Regions from separate parts of the Vallitalea guaymasensis genome, predicted to be linked through region 2. Evidence: riboswitches for the same ligand, from Rfam matches in the RefSeq annotation. Region 2 holds a riboswitch; the other holds the start of a gene.

Region 1 (7,844 bases), 1.2 Mb from region 2:
GTAAACAATTAAAGGTTTCAATGGAAAAAAATAAAGTTACTACTTCTAGTATATTAACTAAGGAAAACATGACTGCTGGGATTGCTATGATTCGTGTTGATGAAAAAGGAGAAAATTCTATTTCATTTACGCCTGGTGCCAATACAAAACTAACTAAGCAAGATATTTATTGTCATGAAAAATTATTTACAGAAGGTTCAATACTACTAATAACAATGGAGATTAATCCTGAAATAGTATATGAAGCAATACGTGTTGCTAAAAAAAATAACATGTTCATAATACTAGATCCAGCTCCTGCACCTAGAGAAAAGATTCCAGAAAATATACCGTTCTTGATTGATATTATTAAACCTAATGAAACAGAAGCTTCTTGGATTACTGGAATTCAAGTAGTTGATGATGATTCTGCTAAGAAAGCCATTGGAAAAATGGTTGATATGGGTTTCAAGAATCCCATAATTACTCAAGGTTCAAAAGGTGCTTTCGCCTACATAGATAATAATATCATTAAAATAGAACCTATAAAAGTGGATATGATAGATTCTACTGCTGCAGGAGATGTATTTTCAGGTGCTTTAGCCGCTTCTTTATCAAATGGAGTTAATTATAAAGAATCTCTAGAATTTGCTAAAAAGTCTGCTGCAATAAGTACTACAATTAAGGGAGCTCAATCATCTATACCAACAATAGAGCAGGTAACTAAGTGTATCAAATAAATTAAGTTTACTTAGAGGTGTGGCATATGGCACAAAATATATTAGAACTTAAAAACATCAAAAAAAGTTTTGGAGGAGTAAAAGCTTTAAAAGGAGTTAATTTAACGATACAAGAGGGAGAAGTACATGCGCTATTAGGAGAAAATGGAGCAGGTAAATCTACACTCATTAAAATTCTTACTGGAGTATTGCAAAGAGATGAAGGAGATATCATACTTCTAGACAAGAAAACAGAAATTAATAGTCCTATTCATGCGAGAACGAAGGGAATAGCTGCTATATATCAAGAACTTAGTTTGGTAGATAGTCTGAGTGTAGCAGAAAATATTTTTTTAGGACATGAACCTACAATAAATTTTTTTGGGTGGAATGATAAAAAAACTTTACTAAAAGAGACAACAGCTTATCTTGAGTCTTTTAACATTAACATAGATCCGAAAACAAAAGTAAAAGATTTGGGTATGGGGCAAAAAAGAATTATAGAAATTGTAAAAGCACTTTGCATTGATGCTAAGCTACTTCTACTTGATGAACCAACAACAGGTATGACTAGAATAGAGATTGAGACATTATTTAAGATAATGGAAGACATGAAAAAAAGAAAAATAACGATGATATACATATCTCATATAATGGAAGAAATAGAGAGAGTCTGTGATCGAGTATCTGTACTTAGAGATGGTATTAATGCAGCTACATACAAAATGGGCGAAGTGGATATGAATACATTGGTTAAAACTATGATAGGAAGAGAAGTCAAGGATGAATTTCCACTAAGAATAGGTAGTGCGAAAGATAAAGTTGTATTAGAAGTAAAAGATTTCATGTCAGAAAGAATGAATAAGCCCATCAGTTTCAAATTAAAAAAGGGTGAAATACTTGGAATAACTGGAATTATCGGGGCAGGAAAAAGTGAATTGGGTCATGCTTTATTTGGAGCTGATAAATGCATATCCGGTAATATTGAATTACAAGGTAAAGTTACAACCTTGAAGTCACCAAAAGATGTAAAAGACAAAGGAATAGTTTTAATACCAGAGGATAGAAAAACACAGGGATTATTCTTGGAACATTCAGTTTTAAATAATGCGATTGTTGGGTATGTAGAAAAAATGAATTCTAATAAGTTCTTATTATCCAATAAGAAATTGAGAAAACGAGCTGTCAATATTTTTAAAAAAATGGATGTAAAACCTCTTAAATTAAAACTAAGAATAAAAAATTTATCTGGTGGAAATCAACAAAAAGTTGTAATTAGCAAATGGCTGTTAGGTAATCCAGAAATTATAATTATGGACGAACCTACTAGAGGAATTGATATTGGTACGAAAGTTGAAATCTATAAATTAATACATCAATTAGCTGATGATGGAATGAGTATTATTCTTTTGTCGTCTGAATTTAATGAAATACGTGGATTATGTGATAGGGTTCTTGTACTGCATGATGGAGAAATAATGGATGAAATGCTAGCAAAAGAGGCTACTATTGAAAGAATACTTATGAAAGCATTAGGAGGAAATTAAAGTGATCAAAGAAAATTTGTCTAATGAGAAAAAAGGTATAAATATAGCTGCTATTGCTAAAAAATTATTGAAGGATGAGTTAGGATTAGTAATTATATTAGTTTTACTTATTACAATTTTTCAGATTCAATCAAACTATTTCTTAGTAACAAAGAATTTACTTAATATAACTCGTCAAATTTCAATTAACTTAATTGTAGCTGTTGGGATGACTTGCGTAATACTTATAGGTGAAATAGATTTATCAGTTGGGTCAATGGCGGCATTGGTAGGAGTAGTTTCCGCATATGTTATCAATATTACAGGCTCTATTTTCCTTGGGGTGACAGCTGGTTTATTGATGGGAGCTACTATGGGTCTGATAAATGGTTTATTGACTGTGTATGGGAAAATCCAATCATTTATTGTAACACTTGCCATGATGCAAATAACCCGTGGTTTAGCCTTACTTATTACCAGTGGTAAACCAATTTCTAATTTGAAAGAAAAATTCGATTTTTTTGGTGCAGGGTATGTAGGAGTTATTCCGGTTTCAAGCTTAATAGCAATAGGAATATTTCTAATAGCTTTTATGTTTTTGAATAAAACAAAACACGGTATCTATATTAAATCTATAGGTGCTAGCAGGGAAGCGGCTAAGTTATCAGCTATCAGTGTTAATCTATACAGAGTTCTCACTTTTGTGGTTTCTGGTTTAATGGCTGCTGTTGGAGGAATAATAGTAACATCAAGACTTTTATCTGCTCAACCTACAGCAAGTGATGGGTTAGAGATGAATGTCATAGCAGCTGTTATTTTAGGTGGTTCATCTCTGAACGGAGGTATCGGTACAATAGTTGGAACTTTACTTGGGGCTGTGATAATAGGAGTTATCAATAATGGAATGAATTTAATGGGTGTTTCAGCATTCTTCCAACAAATAATAAGAGGTTTAATTATTTTAATAGCAGTTTTAATAAAAAGCAAAGAAAAATAGAAAAGTTAATGAGTATATTACATATGTAGAAACTAAAAAAAAGAGACTTATTAAACAAGTAATAATTTAAAATATAAACCAAATGCAAGTATTGTAAGGCAATACTTGACTCAAAGAGGAGGATTTAAATTATGAAAAAAGTATTAGTTTTTGTGATGTGTATTTTATTATCTATGAGTTTTGCAGGTTGTAAAAAAGAAGAAACAAAGGAGCCAGAAAAAAAAGAACCAGTTACAAAGGAGTCAGAAAAAAAAGATCCAGTCGTTAAGGAAGAAAGTATTACAGTAGGTTTTGCAGTATCCACATTAGCTAACCCTTTCTTTGTCACGATGAAAGAAGGAGGAGAAGCTAAAGCGGAAGAACTAGGGATGGATATAATAACTCTAGATGCACAAGATTCTTCAGAAACACAGGTATCACAAGTAGAAGATTTAATCGCTAGAGATGTAGATATCATAATTATTAATCCAGTAGATTCAGATGCCATAGGTGTGGCTGTAAAAGAAGCAAATAAAGCTAATATTCCTGTAATCACTGTAACAAGACCTTCCAATAGTGGTGAAGTAGTACAACATCTTGATATCGATAATGCTGAAGCAGGAAAATTAGCTGCAGAAGAAGTTGCCAAAGTACTTAATGGAAAAGGTCAAATAGCTATATTAGAAGGAATTGCAGGTGCTCCATCTGCATTAGATAGACAAAAAGGGTTCGAAGATGTAATTAATGAATATCCTGATATAAAAATAGTTACTAGTCTGACAGCTAATTATTCAAGAGAAGAAGGGGCAGCTGTAATGGAAGATATTCTTCAGGCTAATCCTGAATTAGATGTTGTTTATGCGCATAATGATGAAATGGCACTCGGAGCAGTTAGAACTATAAAAGCTGCTAATAGATTAAATGAAATTAAAGTATTCGGTATTGATGCAACTGATGATGCTCTTGTAGCAATTGAAAAGAATGAAATGTCAGCAACAGTAAAACAACAACCTGATTTACAAATGGCAAAAGCTGTTGAAGCAGCTATGAAAGTAGCTAAAGGAGAAGAAGTAGAAGAAAAAGTTATTATTCCATTATTATTGGTTAATAAAGATAATTTGTAATATTTATTAATAAAGACCATATATCGTAATTGATAAAGCTGTAATTATATACGATATATGGTCTTTTAATAATCTTAATACTTGCCCTTGACAAAATTGCAAAACTAGAGTACATTATGTGTGAAATAAATATTAGCTAGGGGAGCCAGTTGGCTGAGAAAGTACGAATAGTATATTACTGACCCTTATAACCTGATACGGATAATGCCGTCGAAGGGAAGCAACAAAAGTGCGTTAATAATTTGCTTTCAGTCAATGATATCTTCCTAACTATGAGGAGGATTTTATTATGTTTCAAGAATTTCAAAATGCAATTTCAAGTGGAGAACTGCAAAATATTATTACTTCAACTTTAGGACAAATTATAATTGTAGTAGTTGCATTACTATTATTGACAATCGTTGTATCAGTGGGTAGTAAATCAAAAACCATGAAAACAAAAGAACTAGTCTATTCAGCTATTGCAATAGCTATAGCTATCGTATTATCACAGATAAAAATAATTAGACTTCCACAAGGTGGTTCAATAACTCCATTCAGTATGTTGTTCATAGTACTGATCGGATATTGGTTTGGTACAACTCAAGGTGTAATCTGTGGTATTACATATGGATTATTACAGTTGATAATTGATCCATGGGTAGTTCATCCTGCTCAATTATTATTGGATTATCCAATAGCTTTTGGAGCACTTGGCTTATCAGGATTATTCAGAAGAACACAAAATGGTTTGATGAAAGGCTTATTCATAGGAGCATTCTGCAGGTTTATCTGTCACTTCTTGACAGGAGTAATATTCTTTGCTAGTTATGCAGCAGATTTTAATATGAATCCAACCTTATATTCAATGGCATACAACATTTCTTATATAGCGGTTGAAGTATTCTTAACAGTAATACTATTATTCTTACCACCAGTAGATGACGCAATAAAACAATTAAAAAGATCTGCCATTTCATAGAACAAGTTTAGGATAATAATATCATAATGACATACACTAAGTAGAGATAGGAAACTATCTCTATTTTTTATCTTATCTTATAGAAGTTCTCAACTTCTAAAATATCATATAGAGATATATTACATCAATAAAAGAAAAGAAAGGAACTAATTATGAAGCAGATAAATTCTAAGGATAATGAAAACAGAACTAATGAATCAGGTAGTATAAGCGAAAATTTTGGCAGTACTAATTTTAATGATCTTGATGGTGTACCTGAAGGAATTATTGAAAAGAAACAAGAACATCAAAATGTCAGCAAAGATCATCCTTATATGGGTAACTTAACCTCTCACGAGATTGGTATGATGGCTAAATCGGGAGCGCTAGACAATGAAATGTTCAAGAGAATGATTTCTAATATCCAACAAGATACAGAAGATGGTCCAACATTGCCTTAATAAGCAGGGGGCTGTCGATAATACATTTTTGGAGATGGCACAACTTTTGGAAGATAGACAAGGTTTAGCTATCTTACTTGATATTTATGTTAAAAATGTATTATCCGACAGCCCCTATAATTTATTTACTGATATGTTAACAATGTATGAATTTATTAATTTTAATATAGTAATATAATGATATTAATGATAATATATATCAAAAGAAGTATATTAAGCATTTTTGAAGTTTGGAGGAAGGCATATGGGAAATGAATTAACTTTTTGGGTAGCGATATTTAATGGATTTCTATCTTTTTTTACTCCTTGTGTATTACCATTATTACCATTGTATTTTAGTTACCTTGCTGGAACAACAATTACAGACCTAGAGAAAAATAAGAATATCAGAAGAATAATGATAATAAATTCTATAGCATTCGTGTTAGGTCTTTCAATACTTAATATAACTCTTGGATTTGGAGCCAAAGTTATTAATAATACTCTTATAACATATCAAGATTATATCAGAAAAGCAGGAGGAATATTAATAATCATATTTGGACTTTATTTCATAGGAGTATTCAAGACAAAGCTGTTCAATAAAGAGAAGAAATATCAGTATAAGAATTACAGTCCTAGTTTTATTAAGTCACTATTACTTGGAATCACATTCAGTTTTGGATGGACACCATGTAATGGACCCATAATCGGAACAATCCTCTTTTTAGCCAGTTTTGAAAAAAATTATCTAAAAGCAGGAGGAATGATGCTGGTATATTCCATTGGATTCGCCATACCATTTTTGATATCAGCTCTATTATTGGGTAAGTTCATCAATAACTACAAAAAGATCTATAAGTATTTTGATAAGATAAAATTGGTTGCCGGAGTATTGATGATTATAATGGGAATAATGTTATACACTAATACCTTATCACTATTAGTTGTGAAATAAAATGTATAACTGATGTAATAAAGTAAAGAATTATAATGAAATAAAAAGTAGAAAATTATAATAAAATGAGGTGATTACAATGAAATTCAATAAGAAGTTTAATACTATACTTATCTTAGTGATGATACTTATTCTAATAACCGGTTGTAAGTCAGAAAAAGATAATATTGATGACAATAACACTAATAATATAGAATCAGAACTGGATAAAGAAAATGATAATAATGTAGTAGACGATAATGATAAAGATGGAGAAATGGCAGTTGGAGATAAAGAAACAGGTGAAGATGATAACATAGATGAAGATACTGATTCAAAGGACGAACAAGATACTCAGGAAGATGATAAAGACATGGTTGAGGAGCAGGTACCAGAGGGTGATAAAGAAACTGGAGATGATAATGAAGATAAGGAAACAATTGCAGCACCTGACTTTACATTAAGTGATGGAAAAGGTAACAGCTATACACTATCAGACTATAAAGGCAAATTAGTGTTTGTCAACTTCTTTACTACTTGGTGTGGTTACTGTAAAGATGAAATGCCTGATTTTCAAAAGATACATGAAAAATACAAAGATGATGATGTAGCCATAATAGCGGTTGATGTACAACATGATGCAAGTGAAAAGCCGATTGATGAAGTAATTGAGTGGGCTGAAGATTTAGGTATAACATTTCCTGTAGTATTTGATGAAGACGGTACTGCTACCGATAATTATTATATCAATGGTTATCCAACTACCTATGTGATTAGTAAAGAAGGAGATGTAATTGGGTACGTTAATGCCATGGATGAACAAGATATGGAAAAATTGATAAGTATGTATAGATAGATATAAATAGAAATTGATATAAAAAATTTGTCCTATTTTTCAATCATTATGATATAATATTATATGTATTTGGTACTGGTAAATTATGTATTTTATCAGTGGATATGCTTATAATCGAATTTTATTTTGATAAAGAGGGAATTAAAATGTTATGTGAAAGATGTCATAAAGAGCCTGCAACTGTATACTTGAATAAAATAATTAACGGAAAAAAACAAGAAATACATTTGTGCAGTAAATGTGCAATGGAGGTAAAAGAACTATATCCTCAGAATGATATATCTTTTGAAAGCTTTCTTAGTAGTCTTTTGGATATCAATAAAAACATTAATGTCAAAAGCTATAAC
Region 2 (7,844 bases):
TTTCTTCTGTAGCAATTTCTTTATCCTTTGTTACTTCGTCAAGAGCTTTCTGTAACATGTCTTGACCTTTCTCGATACTGTCCCCAGCTTGGTCACCAAGATTACTAAGATCTACTGAAGACATAAGAGATGCAACGATTTCATCAAGTTTTGGATGTGTAACCTTAATCTTGACAGTTGCAGTATCCTCTTTCATCTCTGAACTAACAACCTCATATTTTAATTGACCGAATAATAAATCATTCATAGGATTATTCTGTATCTCATCGAAGAATTCATCTTCAACTTTTGTCTCAAGGTTATCATAAGCTTCCTTGAAGTTTCCTTCAACTAGATTATCCATAAAAGATGAGACTGCTTTTGTAGCTTCGTTGTCTTTAGATGAAGATTTACTACATCCTTGAAACATAAGCATGGATAATATTACTACTGTTACTAAAAAATACTTTTTCATTTTTTTCACCCTCATTTAAAATATTTGTATAATTACGACCTTAATTATTATACATATATAATATATAAATGTAAAGTGTAATTTAATCTCTTAATATATTTATATCTTCACCATTCAATACTTTGTTTAGATTACGTACTGCACACATCTTACCACACATTGAACAAGAATTCTCATCTTCTGGTTTTGAACTTTCACGATATTTTTTGGCTTTAACTGGGTCCATAGCCAATTCAAACATTTTATTCCAGTCTAGTTGCTGTCTAGCATAGCTCATACTATTATCCCATGCTCTTGAGTTAGGTAATTTTTTGCCGATATCACCAGCATGAGCGGCAATTCTAGTGGCTATGATTCCTTCCTTCATATCATCAATACTAGGTAGTCTTAGATGTTCTGCTGGAGTTACATAACATAAGAAATCAGCTCCACTCGCAGCTGCAACAGCTCCACCGATAGCTCCTGTGATATGGTCATATCCTGGTGCAATATCAGTTACTAAAGGACCTAATACGTAAAATGGCGCACCATGACATAGTTTTTTCTCAAGCAACATGTTAGCTTCAATTTCATTTATAGCCATATGTCCAGGTCCTTCAATTATAACTTGGACATTCTTAGCCCATGCTCTTTTTGTTAATTCACCAAGCACTATTAATTCTTTGATTTGACTTGCATCTGTTGAGTCAGCTATTGCTCCTGGTCTACATGCATCACCAAGACTGATTGTTATATCATATTTAGCACAAATATCAAGTAATTCATCATAATGTTCATAGAATGGGTTTTCTTTTTTATTTAACTGCATCCATGCAAACATAAGAGAACCACCTCTTGAAACTAGATTCATAAGTCTAGGGTTTCTTCTGAATGTATTGGCTGTTTCTCTATTAATTCCAGCATGGATAGTTACAAAATCCACACCATCTTTACCATGTTTTTCAACAACATCCAAAAACTCTTTTTCTGTAATATCTTTTAATTCCTTATCATAGAAACCTAATGCATCGTATACAGGTACAGTTCCTATCATGGCAGAGGACATATCAATAAGTTTTTTCCTGAATTCCTCAGTTTTACCATAGTTACTAAGATCCATGATTGATTCTGCTTTCATATCAATAGCTACTTTTACTTTTTCAAGCTCTCTATCTATATCATAACTGTCTTTTGATATACCTAAGTTAACATTGATCTTGGTTCTTAATCCATCACCAACACCTTCTGGATCAATGCTTTTATGGTTTTTATTAGCTGGAATAACAACTGTACCTTTTGCTATTTTATCAGCTAGAACATTAACATCCATATTTTCTTTTTTTGCTACTATTTCCATTTCCTTTGTGATAATACCTTTTCTGGCAGCATCCATTTGTGTAGTATAATTCATTGTATTCCTTCCTTTCAAAAAAGCGTCTTTTAGTTTTTTTATAGCATCCTTTATATTTTTTGAATCATAAATCTCAGAAATTACAGCAATTGAATCTACATTCTCATTAATTTCTTTTGATAGATTTTCCGCTGTAATACCTCCAATACCAACAATGGGTATAGGAACAGCGTTTTTAATATCAATTAATGTTTTAAGCTTAATCTGTACTGCATCAAGTTTAGTTGGTGAAGGAAATAAAGCACCCACTCCAAGGTAGTCTGCTCCTTCTTCATAACATCTTACGGCATCTTCAACAGTTTTGGCTGTTGCTCCGATAATAACATCTTCACCAAGAATATCTCTTGCTTCTTTTATACTGGTATCATCTTGTCCAAGATGAACACCATCTGCTCCTACTTCTTTTGCAATATCTACTCTATCATTTATTATAAGAGAGGCATTGTATTTATCACATAATTCTTTTATTTTTATAGCTTCATTATGTAATAGATCTTTATTCTTTTCTTTACTTCTATATTGAAAAATATAAATTCCCTCTCTAAGAGCTTGTTCTGTCTTCTCTAGTAGAATATTAAAATCTGGATATTGTTTTGAAATCAAATATAATTCATTTTCAAATTTCATTTACAATTACCTTCTTTCCATCTATCAAATTCTTGTTTTTCATATTATAGATACTATCAAATAATTTTACTTTAAATGTCCCCGCTGATTCTTGGTCTTTTAAGTTATTTTCTACTATATCAGCTGCTTGGTCCATAGCTGATATACCATAAATGCTACTTAGAAAGGCATCACAAGATTTGGCTAATGATACTGCTATCAATGGTGATATCATACATCCTGTTCCAGTTATTGAAGTAAGCATCTTGGAACCTCCATTAATCTTAGCAACATACCTATCACTACAAACCGTATCAATTTTTCCTGTAATTGCAGCTATGGTATTATATGTCTTAGCAACTTTCTGTCCAATAACGCCGATATCCTCTACATCTATTTCTTCTGAATCCACACCCTTTGAATTGGTCTTTAATCCAAGGAGTGCTTTTATCTCAGATGCATTGCCTTTAATTACATCTATTTTGTAATTATCAAGTATATGAAAAACTATTTCTTTTCTATAACTTGTAGCAGCTACACCTACAGGGTCTAAAATTACAGGTATATTATTATCATTTGCAACCTGTATAGCTTTTTTTATTGACTGTACCTTAATAGACGTAACAGTACCGATATTAATTACTAGACAATTGCTCATTGAAGTTATTTCTTCTATTTCTTCTATGGCTTCAGCCATGATTGGACTTCCTCCAAAAGCAAGAGTCATATTTGCTACATCATTAGATGTTACATAGTTAGTGATATAATGTACTAACGGTTTCATTGAATTTTTATATATTTTACCAAAGTCAAAAGTGTCAATATAATTATTCATAATATTACCTCTCTATGAAGTGATTAACCGGTCCATCTCCTGAACCAATGGAAAATCCTCCTGCTATTGCTTTTGTAATATAATCTTTTGCCATTCTAACTGCATCAACAGTGTTTTGCCCCTTACTGATATTGGCTGCTATGGCAGAAGATAATGCACATCCAGTTCCACGGGTATTAGGGTTGTCTATTCTTTTATGGTTATAATATGTGAAATCATTACCATCAAATAAAACATCACATGCTGTATCTCTCAGATGTCCACCTTTTACCAAAACATTTTTTGAACCAAGCTCATATAATTTTCTACAAGCTGTTTCCATATCATATGTATTACTTATGGGTGTATCAGTCAATCGCTCTGCTTCAAGTATATTTGGAGTTATGAGATTACATAATGGAAACATATCTTTAACAATACTTTCTATTGCATCACCCTTAAGTAAAATCCTCCCTGTTGTTGATATCATTACAGGGTCTAAAACTATCTTAGGTAATTGATAATGTTTAAAAGTATTAACGATAGCTGTTATTATTCGCTTGTTGAACAACATTCCTATCTTGATACTGTCCACTTTTATATCATCAAATATAGCTTCTATTTGTTTGGAAATCGTTATAGGTTCAAGTCCTTGTATGTGTGATACTTTTGTTGTATTTTGAGCAGTTACAGCTGTAATAACACTCATACCATACACTCCATGAGCAGCAAATGTCTTAAGGTCTCCTTGTATTCCTGCACCACCACTGCAATCTGAACCTGCAATTGTTAACGCTGTTTTCATTGTATAGATACCTTCTTTTTCATTACTAATTTTTTTAATGCTGTAAGTTCAAATAGTAATACAGCTATTACAGCTCCTGCAAAAGAACTAATAATAAATGGTATTACTAGACCAAATATTGCAGCTTGTCTGCCCATAAATAAAATACCTACTGGATATGCTATTATTGCTCCAATAATCCCTGTTCCTATTACTTCACCTAGAGCAGCAAGATATGTATTAGCAAATTTCTTGAACATTAGACCAGCAAATAAAGCACCAAAAATACTACCTGGGAATGCTAATAATGTTCCCATAGCAAAAATATTTCTTAGTGTGGATATAACTATTGCATTAATTACTGCGTATACAGGTCCTAATAGTATTGCAGATATTACGTTGATTAGATGTTGCCACGGAAAACATTTTGCAGCACCAATAGGAATATGATACGGACTTAGTACAACACCTAGCGCAATAAGTACACCAGATAAAGCTAATTTTCTAGTTTCTAGTTTCATGTAATCATTTCCTTTCATAAAATTAATTAACTCGTTGATAAGATAATTAAACATTTTAATGAGGTTTATTGGCGAAGCAAACCTATAAATAACAAAAAGGCAATCCGAGGATTGCCTTAATACCATATCAATAAATATTACGATAAGCTTCCCTCCGCTGGTACGAACCAGATCAGGTCAAGGGTCAAAGAATATCGTTCTTTATCTCAGCTAGCTATACTAGCCCCCCTAGCCAATGTTTAATTTTATATTCGTGTATATGGTAACATATTTAATTAATATAATCAATAGCTTTTGAATTTAATTAATGTTTATCTTAATACAAACTGGATAAGTTGTATTAATGGTCTTAGAAGTAGTTACTATCAACCCTTCTTGGTCTTGTTTATAATTCAAGTCATCATCATAACCCAAAATTTTAACGTCCATTATATCACCTGCAAAATATTTACTTCCTTTTTGTAATGATTTAATTACGACTTTATCATTATCAGGCCATTTTAATACATTAGCATAGATATATGGAGCATTATATGTAAATCTTATATCTTCACTAGTAAAAGGTGAACGTTTTTCATCATTGAACGCCCCTTCTATGACTTCTGTTGGTCCCTCACCAAAAGTACTCCAATATTCAGTATCATATATTGATTCACCATTGATTCTTAACCATTTACCAATACTTCTTAATACATTTTCCTCTTCTTGTGTAATTGTTCCATCAGATTTCGGACCAATATTAAGTAATAGGCAACCATTTTTACTTACTATATCAATAAGGTCACATACCACTGATTCAGGAGTCTTGAAATCATTGTTCTCAGTATAGCCCCATGAATTTTTTGCTATTGCTGTATCTGTCTGCCATAGTCTAGGTCTTATAGAAGCTAATTGACCTCTTTCTACATCAAATATTGCAGTACCTTTTGCAAAAGCATCAAATTTATAGTTAATGGCTACGTCTTCTCCCCATTCTGCAGCTCTATTATAGTAATAAGCCGCAAATTTTTTTAGATAAGGTTTAAAGGCTACATTTTGTATCCACCAATCAAACCATACAATCTTGGGCTGATATTTATCTACAAGTTCACAAGTTCTAACAAGCCAATTATCCAAATGCTCAGTAGATGGTCCTTGACTATGAATATTATGAGTAGTCTCATGCAAATCATCATTCTCAAATAACTTAACAGCATATCCATAAGGCTCTTGAAACTGAATATCTTCAAGTCCTGAATCAAACTCCCTAAGTCCTGACATGAACCAATAATTCTCTGCTCTATGACTTGATGCAGTAAAAACTATATCTCTTTCTTCTGCAGCTTTCTTTAATGCTCCTATTATATCTTTTTCTGGTCCCATCTTTGCTGCATTGAACCCTGATAGTTCACTATCATACATTTGAAATCCATCATGATGTTCTGCAACAGGCATAACATATTTAGCTCCAGCATCAGCAAAAAGCTCCATCCATTCATCAGCATCAAATTTTTCACCTTTGAACATTGGTATGAAATCCTTATATCCAAAGTCTTTATGCTTACCATAAGTCTTTATGTGGTGCTCATATTCTTTTGACCCTTCTATGTACATATTTCTTGGATACCATTCATTACCATAGGCTGGTACGGAATAGACTCCCCAATGGATGAAGATACCGAATTTTGCATCCTTATACCACTTAGGTTCTTTATATTCCCTTAATGACTCCCATGTATCTTCATAAGGTCCTTTATTTATAACCTGGTCAATAGTCTCAAGATAATCTTTTATATTTTTCATGAAATCTTCTCCCTTCCCTAATATATTTATATATTAATTAATCTGTGATATAATATAAATATAAAATACTAACCTATTTTTATAATATTTATATTAAGGAGAAGAAGATGTCAAAATCACAGGATAAAATGATTTCAAAATATATGTCTTATCTTAGAGTTAATTTAATAATATCAGCCTACAATCAAGTTCCTCTAAGTTGGAAAGACACCCAAAACAACCTAGGTTATTGTAAAATATATTTTATTGAAAAAGGTTACGGTGTAGTTTACATTGATGATATTGCATATTATCCAAAAGCAGGAGATTTAATGTTTATACCAGAAGGTTGTACACATGGATATTCTACAATAGGTCCAAAAACTTATACTAAACACTGGTGCCACTTCAATGCATATATCGGTTCAATTCCCATATCAGATTTTCTAGATATACCCTACATAAAGACAATAAAAAATCCCCAAAAGATTATTTCACTTTTTGAGGACTTGACTGCTTACTATAATAGTGATAATCCTTTCTCACCATTGAATGCTCAAGCAACATTAATGCAGCTATTATCTACATATTTTTCAGAGATTTGTAAAAATGATATTACTCTCAAAACGCAAATGACAGATACTAAGCTAAATTTACTACTAGATTTTATAGAAAAAAATCTCCATAATAAAATAACTATTAATGTACTTGCTGACTATATGAATCTTCATCCTAATTACTTGATAAGGTTATTCACAAGTACTTTTGGTCTGTCTCCTATGGAATATATAAACAGACTGCGTATCGAAAGAGCTAAGGAACTATTAACTATTAATAATGAAAGTATAAAATTGATATCAGAACTAGTGGGATTTAGCACTCCATATTATTTTTCCCTTGTTTTCAAAAAACAGACTGGATTATCTCCAAAACAATATAGACAGTTGACCTATAAAAAAATCTGAATAAACTGTCCTACAATTAAAAATAAGGAGCTATCGTATAATACATTTTTAACGTCAATATCAAGGAAGATAGACTTGTAGCCATCTACAAAAATGTATTATCCGATAGCCCCTTATTTTATAGTCAATATTAAACTTCTATTTTCATTCCATCATAAGCCATTATTAAACCTTTATTCTTAAATGTATCTTTATCTCTATCATAAACAACAAGTCCATTATGTGAAAAATGTTGAGATATAACTGTACTTTTTTCATCTAATGCATTGTTTTCTCTTAATATATGTACAATCCGTTCATTATCTTTCAAGCACATATGAGTTGAATTTTCATTGATTTCACCAAAACCACATGTACAATCTAATATGGCTAAGTCAAAATAAAGATTAGTTATATGCTCAATAACATTGTCAAAATAATAACCTGAATCCAAACCGTACAACATCCTTTTACCTTCATGTTCAATTATATATATTAGACACTCTTCTTCCTTATACATAGTACTATGTTTAGCAGTTAATGGTGTTATCTTATAATCTTCGATAAAGA

What was found. A riboswitch is a leader RNA that binds a small molecule or an ion and turns the genes downstream of it on or off. The one in region 2 is predicted to bind thiamine pyrophosphate.
Region 1: linked by a shared signal. The riboswitch ahead of thiT (energy-coupled thiamine transporter ThiT) and the one ahead of thiW (energy coupling factor transporter S component ThiW) in region 2 are both predicted to bind thiamine pyrophosphate.

Annotation. Positions count from the first base shown of each region.
Region 1 is NZ_CP058561.1:4,009,208-4,017,051, forward strand. It holds gene rbsK (ribokinase) at 1-719, shown strand, start outside; gene HYG85_RS17165 (sugar ABC transporter ATP-binding protein) at 746-2,245, shown strand; gene HYG85_RS17170 (ABC transporter permease) at 2,247-3,221, shown strand; gene HYG85_RS17175 (substrate-binding domain-containing protein) at 3,353-4,324, shown strand; TPP riboswitch at 4,453-4,560, shown strand; gene thiT (energy-coupled thiamine transporter ThiT) at 4,614-5,285, shown strand; gene HYG85_RS17185 (hypothetical protein) at 5,438-5,725, shown strand; gene HYG85_RS17190 (cytochrome c biogenesis CcdA family protein) at 5,970-6,662, shown strand; gene HYG85_RS17195 (TlpA disulfide reductase family protein) at 6,742-7,497, shown strand; gene HYG85_RS17200 (UvrB/UvrC motif-containing protein) at 7,644-7,844, shown strand, end outside.
Region 2 is NZ_CP058561.1:5,192,221-5,200,064, reverse strand. It holds gene HYG85_RS22455 (hypothetical protein) at 1-454, opposite strand, end outside; gene thiC (phosphomethylpyrimidine synthase ThiC) at 537-1,844, opposite strand; partial or broken gene thiE (thiamine phosphate synthase) at 1,887-2,471, opposite strand; gene thiM (hydroxyethylthiazole kinase) at 2,461-3,285, opposite strand; gene thiD (bifunctional hydroxymethylpyrimidine kinase/phosphomethylpyrimidine kinase) at 3,290-4,069, opposite strand; gene thiW (energy coupling factor transporter S component ThiW) at 4,066-4,569, opposite strand; TPP riboswitch at 4,702-4,809, opposite strand; gene HYG85_RS22430 (alpha-L-fucosidase) at 4,870-6,351, opposite strand; gene HYG85_RS22425 (helix-turn-helix domain-containing protein) at 6,459-7,295, shown strand; gene HYG85_RS22420 (MBL fold metallo-hydrolase) at 7,426-7,844, opposite strand, start outside.